One region of the Lysinibacillus sp. TE18511 genome, then DNA from elsewhere that is predicted to be linked to it. Evidence: riboswitches for the same ligand, from Rfam matches in the RefSeq annotation. Region 1 holds a riboswitch; the other holds the start of a gene.
The links. Region 1 has a riboswitch for thiamine pyrophosphate ahead of thiW (energy coupling factor transporter S component ThiW). Riboswitches for the same ligand answer to the same signal wherever they lie in the genome.

Region 1 (4,220 bases):
GGAAGTTGTATCTGATGAGCGTTTCTATCCTTCTGAAGAACAACGTAAAACATTAGAAGTTTATAAAAACTTAGGCCCTGATTATTTAGGTAAATACAATGAACTGTTTTTAGAATTTAAAATGAGTATTCGATAACCTCTATCAATTATGCCTCGGCATAATTGCGTCAGGAATCGACTTTGTGCTTAGGCCTGCACGAGGGCCGACACGATGTCGGTCATTTCGGTAATGCCACAGGACGTGGCGTTTTTACCGATGCAAGTCAGTGTTAAAGCTGTTCTCACGTTACTAACGTCGAGAACAGCTTTTTGCTAGTTTAGATGAGAATAAATGCCCGACAGTTTTGCCGAAAAGTTCGCTATTCCCCCATCAGTGTTTGCTTCAAGGCTTGGCAGTCAGTTGACTTTGAACGGTCAGGAAACTACAAATACCTTCCAAGGCTAAAGCAGTGAGGGTGATCAGTAGCCAATTCCCTTATTTCAGACTTCTAGTCAATAGCAAAGGTACAAGCCTTGTGGTAGACTGTAGTATATTTGATTAAAGAAGGGGGTATTCGATGACCCAGCAGAAGTCCAATAAGGCGGCTTTGTATATTTTAATGTTTAATATGTTTATCGCAATGGGGAGTATTGGAATTATTATTCCTGTTATGCCTGAGTATTTAAAACTATTTGGTGCCGCCGGACAAATTCTTGGCATGTTGATTGCAACGTTCGCCTTGGCTCAATTCGTATTTTCTCCAATTGCTGGGAATCTTTCGGATCAATATGGACGGAAAAATCTCATTATTTTCGGTCTTATAGTTACAGGACTTGCCCAAATTGGTTTCGGGCTTTCTACAGATGTGTGGATGCTCTTCTTGGCACGCTTTTTAGGTGGCGTTGGCTCTGCATTTGTTGCCCCACCTATCATGGCTTTTGTGGCAGATGTTACAACGTATGAAGAACGTGGTAAAGGAATGGGCATGCTAGGTGCATCAATGTCTCTAGGCTTTATGATTGGACCAGGTATCGGTGGATTCCTATCAAAAGTTAGTTTACATTTCCCATTCTATACTGCTGGAGTTGCAGCGATCTTAGCAGCTATTTTATCGTTGTTTTTATTACCTTCCAAGAAACCAAATACAGCGCAAAAAATGCAGAAGCAAGACAACCTTGCAAAGCAAATGGTTCGTTCAGTTCAAATGCCTTACTTTGTAATGCTCGTTATCATGCTTGTATTCTCATTCGGAATTGCTAACTTCCAAACAACATTATCGTTATTTGTTACAGAAAAGTTCAATTACACACCTACTGATATCGCTATTATCTTAGTTGTAGGTGGTGCTTTTGGTGTTGTTGTACAAATGTTTGTGATTACACCACTGTTTAATCGCTTCGGCGAAATGAAAGTAGTGTTAGTCAATTTATTTATTGCCGCCGTATCAATTTTCTTAATTTTGTTTGTGTCTGGCTTTGCGCTTATTTTAGTTGTAGCGACAATCTTCTCTACAGCTACGACATTGATTCGCCCAGCTGTCAACACATTGATTTCGAAGCTTGCTGAGACGGAACAAGGCTTTGCGGCTGGTCTGAACAATGCATATATGAGCCTTGGTAATATGATTGGTCCTGCATTAGCAGGTATATTATTCGATTGGAATATGAACAGTCCTTATATTTTCGGAGCTATTATTTTAATGGCTTGCTTCTTCCTTGCCCTTATTTGGACGATGAAAAAAGCACCACACCTGTTGCATCCTGATACAAAATAGGCAGAAAAATCATTGACTATTTTTGGTAGAATGCTACATTATTATGTAATAAGATAGAATTAAATTAAATTTTTTTATTACCACTAGGGGAGTCTTTAAAAGGCTGAGACGTATATTATCATATACGGACCCTTTGAACCTGATCTAGTTCACACTAGCGGAGGGAAGTGGCGACACTTGCTTTTTAATATGTAAATGCAAGGCCGCTTCCTATTGTTTTTTAGGAAGCGGCTTTTTTTGTAAGTTTACTTTAAGAATGCTCGCCAATCTAGCAACATTATTTCCAAGGTTACTGGTGGGACTCATGGTTTTAGCGGCGATGTTCTCTTGGTTACCGGCGCATCTCGCGGTTTTAGCGGCGCCATTCTCTTGATTACCGGCGCAACTCGCGGTTTTAGCGGCGCCATTCTCTTGATTACCGGCGCAACTCGCGGTTTTAGCGGCGCTGTTCTCTTGGTTACCGGCGCATCTCGCGGTTTTAGCGGCGCTGTTCTCGGTTTTACCGGCTCAACTCACAGTTTTAGCGGCGCTGTTCTCGGTTTTACCGGCGGGACTTCAAATTTACTGGTATTAACAATTAAATTCATATTTCAAAGGAGTAGAAATTATGTCAATCCGAAAATTAACAATCATGGCCTTATTAGTAGCAATTGCCGTAGCAGGTTCTACCTTCGTTTCAATACCAACTGGAATTGCGCGTGCCTATCCAGTACAGCATGCCATTAATGTTATTGGCGCTATCATTCTTGGACCAGTGCCAACCGTTATGGTCGCCTTTATCACAGCAATTATTCGTATTTTAACAGGCACAGGTTCATTATTAGCTATACCTGGCAGCGTCATTGGTGCTTTGTGTGCAGCTCTTGCCTATAAATACAGCGGCAAGATGTGGCTAGCTGGTGTCGGTGAAATATTCGGGACAGGAATTATTGCCTCACTCATTGCAGTGCCCTACGCACATTTATTAATGGGGACATCCGTGGCAGCATTATTTTTTATGCCAGCCTTTCTAACATCAAGTACGATTGGTGCTATCTTAGGCCTTGTCGTAGCTAGCAATTTGCGTAAGACTATATTTGTAACTAACCTTAACACTCTGCTTAAATAATATTTATGGCAATTTAAAAACGTTACTTCCTTAATGGCAATTAATTAAGAAAGTAACGTTTTAATTCAACTAAATTCACCCATACTTTAGCGGCAATCCCATTTCATGAGCAATTAATAAAAAGTCTTTTTTACTTATTTCAAAATGACCAAATCTGAATTTATAACCATATTTCGATTTATCTTCTACAAATTCTAAATAATCTAAGATCCTTTTTATTGGAACAGACTTTGCATCTTTATAAAAGTCTATATCTCTTCTAAAAGGAATAAAATTTTCTGTCATTTGGAACTCGTATATTCGCTCGTCTTTTATTCTTCCAATTGCGGTAAAGGCTCTTACAGGTTCATTACCATCTAAACTGTTTTTAGGAGAATAATATATAATCCAGTCTCCTTTTTTCATTCGTTTCAAAGGTCTTTCTTTACCATGGCACAACTGGCCGAATCCTCCCTCAACCCCTTTTTGCACATGATTAAGAGATACCACGCCAATCCAATATTTCGGTTCTCTTTCAGTCGTAGGATATAGTGACATAGCTTCCACCTCCTTTTATTTTGGCGAACGATTTTCATATACTTTTTTCAATATGTGTTTCAATTGCTCTTGTTCTTCCAATAAAAGTACGTCTAAAACATCATTCTCAGAAATTGAAAGGATCTTCAATAATTCTTCTGCCACATTTTCTCCCTGTTCTGTAAGGCATATTAGATTCTCTCTTCTATTTTCTTGATTTTTCTCTCTATAAACATATTTTCTTTCTTCTAGATCATCGATAAAAAAGCGGACACTGTTTTTATCTATTTTTAAAATCTGCCCTATTTGAATTTGGCTAAGTTTTTTTTCTTTTACAAGAATCATTATTCCAACTTCTCTGGATTTCAATTGATATTTTTCGCTAATATATGTCTCGAGATTTTCCTCTAGAGCCTCCGCTAACTTAAAACTTAGAAAACCAAAAGAATTCATAATATTGGTCATGTTAACTCCTCCAAAATATATAATAGTATTTAAAAATAATAGTAATATTTTATTACTATTATTAATTATTACATTAAATCCCATTAATAACAAGATTAATTTCGCTTTTCATGATTTTACAAGCAAAAAAAACGACAGCTCATTGCTAAAAAAAGCAACGAACCATCGTTTTAAATTATTAAGGTCGTTTTTTCATGCCCTTTAATAGCTGGGCAACGTTTGTGTCTTCTGCCTGTATTGTTTTTTCTTCTACAGTCTGCTCTTTCTTCCTTGGCCTTGTTAGGAAGCTCCATCCAAAGCGTCGAATGGTAATATCGATGAAGAATAGTAGCATACCTGCTAATAGAAGCCATGTTGCAATATTTTGACGTTCCGCA
Region 2 (4,220 bases), on a different contig from region 1:
AATGGTAAATTGTAGATGATTTTGGCGAAATAACACGATACATTGTTGGAATTTTCCGTTATAATGAAATTATTATGTCACAGTCCTATACTTATTTGTCTTTTCCCTATACAATTTAACACGAAGGGAGAGGAAAACATGCCTCGATTTATTTTGATGACAGTAACTTTTATTGTCTCACTTATCCTAACCTTTACATCCTATTTCATGAAAATAAACGGTCAATCTTCGTTAGAAATCTCAAATCGTTTTCCTGTAATATTTGCACCTTTTAATGCTAGCTATGTGATTTGGATTGTGATTTACATGTTACTTGGTTATTGGTTAGTCATGAATATTAAAAAGACAACTATTAAACAGACTGTTCTCTTTAGTAGCATATGTATCATGCAGGCGTTAACAATTGTTGTTTGGCATCACGAACTATTTATCGTGACAATCGCCAGTATGTTTATTTTAGTACTGTATTTATATTTGTTGTACAATACGTATCCTCTCAGCGATAACTCACCTTCAGGTCGTATACCCTTCTCGATTTACTTGGCATGGGTTACATTTATACTAATGACTAACGTAAGCTTTACGCTAACATCTTATCAATGGAACGGTTTTGGCCTTAGTAATCCACTTTGGGCAGTTATTTTACTGACAATCGGAGTCGCAATAGCGCTACATATTCGATTCCACCATTTTGATATTATGTATCCAAGTGTATTTATCTGGTCCTATGTTGGGGTCGCATTACATAATGGTTTGGATGAGCTACTTGTGACAACGGCAGCCTTATTTTTATGTGGTGTGCTACTTGTCGGTATATTATTTATTAAAAAAAATCCTGCCTACCAAAAATAAATTGGTTTGCAGGATTTTTTGCTTTTTTATTGTTCATCTAGTGAAGTTAAAATAATTGGTTTGTCTTTAGTAACGATAACTGAATGCTCAATTTGGGCAACTAATGATTTGTCTGGCGTAACGAATGTCCAGCCATCACCAGCTTCGACAATATGCTCCGCTTTAGCTGAGATGAAGGGCTCGACTGCAAGCACCATACCCTCTTTCATAATTGTAGAATCCCATGCATCATAATAGTTTAAAATATGATTTGGCTCATCGTGTAACGAACGACCTAAACCGTGACCTGTTAGGTTCATAATCACTGTTAAATCATTGGCATATGCTTCACGTTCAACAGCTTTTCCGATTTGGTTTAATTTTGAGCCAGCTTTTACTTTTGTCATTGCACGATCAAAAGCACTTTTAGCTACACGACACAGTTTTTCTTTATCTTCATAGCCTTCACCAACTACAAATGAAATGCCCGTATCTGCAAAGTAGCCATTTAATGAACCAGATACATCAATGTTTACGATATCTCCCTCTTCAATCACACGTTTACCTGGAATACCATGTGCTACTTCCTCATTCACACTAATACATGTGTATCCTGGGAAATCATATTCCCCTTTAGGTCCAGAAATTGCTCCTGCCTCAGCAAACATACGGCCTGCAATTTCATCTAGTTCAAGTGTTGTTACACCTGGTTTTGTAGCTGCCTTCATTGCTTCACGAATTTCAGCACAAATACGGCCGATTTTTTTAAAGGCTTCAATCTCTTCTTGCGTTTTTACGATCATTTTTAACGTCCCTTTCATCTAATATCTATTCATTAATATAACATAACTTTTTATACAAAAAACGCTAAACGCTTTAATTATTATATGCCATTATAAATTGTAAAGTGCTAAAAAACAGGCTCATCATCTTAACGTGTGGTTGATTTCCGTTCCGACTGAGCGCTTTCCTAGGGGCGTACAGTCGGAACGAAGATCAACTTATATACATTGTATACTTTTCAACAAATGTCATCCCTAACTGGCTAAAAAACCCTCCACTCATGTGAAGGGCATAATAATTATGATTTTCGTTGCATTAATTGAGGAGCTGCTGTAAATAACAGGACTCCGACAATTGCTGTTAAAACCGTTGCTGGCAGCATATATGTACCATTATAGATGATTGAATAAATCCATGCATTTTGATCGCCAGCATACTCTGAGAAAAATACAGCGCCAGCAGTTGTATGTGCAGCATAACGTAAAAACCCTGCGAATACAGTTCCTAAAATAATATAAAGCGCCATTTTTGTTTTGTTTAAATTTTTAGCAGCTTCAAGCACTGGTTGGCGAACAACAGCCGCTAAACCAACTACTGTGAAGGCAACACCATAATCGAGTAATCCTTGAAGCCAATGTACAATTGTAGCACCAAACATTGTCTGCATAACACCAATTAGTAAGCCCGTTGTTAGCCCTGGAATAAGGCCCCAACGGAATGCTATTAAAATAATTGGCACCATCACTAGGCTAACAGAGCCACCTTGTGCCCATACTTTAAAGGAAACTTGATCGAGCACAAGGCCAATCGCTGCGAATATCGCAATTTCCACAAGCATTAATAATCGTTTATTGTCCATATTATTCTCTCCTTTGTTCCGATGTAGGATACAAGAGAAGGAATAGAAATGCGCTGATATGTCCCTATCTGACATCAATAGCTTTCATCTTCATTCGGCACGCTTTCGGCTGAATAAAGAAAAACGATGCCAGGACAGAGCCTCACATCGTAAAAGTGTCAGTTTCTATCCACATCCCTACGCAAGCGTTAACTTACAGGTTCAAAGAGTCAAGGCATTACGTGCCCAGTCTCAGCTGACATCATCAGCTCCCCTTGTGGTCGTTACATCTAAATTATTCGAACAACCTCATTGTACGAAAACATGGTGATGATTACAACCTCTTCCAACTTATTTTTTTGAAACTTTGCCGCTTTTCATGCGTAAATATATAAAAAGGAGGTACAACTATGGAGAACCAAAAAATTTTATCTGCCTTTAGTTATCTCAGTATTTTGTTCGCACCTGTTATTGTGCCATTAGTAGTGTACTTTGTTTCAAAAGATGACTCCGTAAAGAAAAACTCTATCCGAGCACTTATATCACATTTAATTCCATTCGTGTTTGGAATTATCTTCTTTGCCGTCTTTGTTTTCTCAACCTTATCATTTAACAATTTTGACTCGAACTCAGACAGCACTACGTTTCTTATCATCTGGTTTGCTTCAATGGCAATTTACTTACTCATCACTCTAGGAATCGTCATTTGGAATATTGTTCAAGCCGTTCGCGTTATCCGATAAGTTTCATTTCGGTATTTAACGGGTAGTACTAATAGTTAAAGGAGCTGTTATTTTTATGAAAGTATCTAAAGTTGTTAAAACCGCCGTAAAATTAGCACCTATCGTGATCCCGATTGTAAAAAAAGTAATCGCTACAAAGAAAGCAACGACTAATCACTCCAAAAACATCTATAAATAGGGTTAATAACAAGAATCTGCTTACTTTTTTCAGCAGATTCTTTATTTTTCGCTAATTAACAGTTCGCTATCTTCTATATGGCACTGTAAAATAAAATTTAGCAATACACATGAGGAGCTGTTTATGATAAATACCGAAAAACAATTAATGAGCTTGGTTAACGCTGCGCAGGTCCTAACCTCAACACTCGATATAGACCAAGTGTTAGAAAAACTTATTAGTGAAGTACTCCATGTGATTAAAGGTGCTGATGCAGGTGTGCTGTTTATGTTAAATACAGAAACAAATCGTTTAATTGCTAAGCATGCTATTGGTTATGATCTAGCTTACTTGAAGAAAATTCACCTTGCCTCAAATGAAGGGATGACTGGAAAAGTATTCTCTCAAAAGAAGGCATTTAGATTCCACTCTAGCGATGATGTAACTGAAAACATGGCCGATTTATTTCCACAGTATGAAGAAAACTATACAAAAGCAGTCGGTGATTTTACTTACCCGAAAAGTGCTGTTTGTGCTCCGCTTCTTGATAAAAGTAATTCATGTATAGGCGTGTTAACGATTGTTAACTTTTCAGGAGATACACAGTTTGAGAATAGTGATTTAACAATGCTACAAGCATTTGCAAATCAGTCCTCGATTGCCATCGAAAATGCAAAATTATTTACTCAAAATGAGCGTTCTAAACGTATTTATAATGCTTTAACACGTGTCTCTTTAACACGAGGTCGACTAAACGAAATGATCGATACACTTGCTTCCTTACTAGGACAGTCTGTAGCTATTATCACTGATTTTTACGATTTACTTGTCGCATCTTCTTCAACAGCAAAGCTTGCAACCGAAATTT

Region 2: it holds a riboswitch for thiamine pyrophosphate, as region 1 does, so the genes downstream of both, thiT (energy-coupled thiamine transporter ThiT) here and thiW (energy coupling factor transporter S component ThiW) in region 1, are expected to answer to the same signal.

The regions. Positions count from the first base shown of each region.
Region 1 covers NZ_JBSSFD010000003.1:178,063-182,282, reverse strand. Annotated here, with positions in the region: gene ACVWXS_RS03630 (ABC transporter substrate-binding protein) at 1-136, shown strand, start outside; gene ACVWXS_RS03625 (MFS transporter) at 558-1,754, shown strand; TPP riboswitch at 1,830-1,937, shown strand; gene thiW (energy coupling factor transporter S component ThiW) at 2,362-2,862, shown strand; gene ACVWXS_RS03615 (EVE domain-containing protein) at 2,938-3,399, opposite strand; gene ACVWXS_RS03610 (MarR family winged helix-turn-helix transcriptional regulator) at 3,415-3,843, opposite strand; gene ACVWXS_RS03605 (VWA domain-containing protein) at 4,022-4,220, opposite strand, start outside.
Region 2 covers NZ_JBSSFD010000045.1:7,149-11,368, forward strand. Annotated here, with positions in the region: gene ACVWXS_RS22065 (hypothetical protein) at 139-852, shown strand; gene map (type I methionyl aminopeptidase) at 879-1,634, opposite strand; gene thiT (energy-coupled thiamine transporter ThiT) at 1,913-2,473, opposite strand; TPP riboswitch at 2,631-2,738, opposite strand; gene ACVWXS_RS22080 (hypothetical protein) at 2,863-3,195, shown strand; gene ACVWXS_RS22085 (helix-turn-helix domain-containing protein) at 3,497-4,220, shown strand, end outside.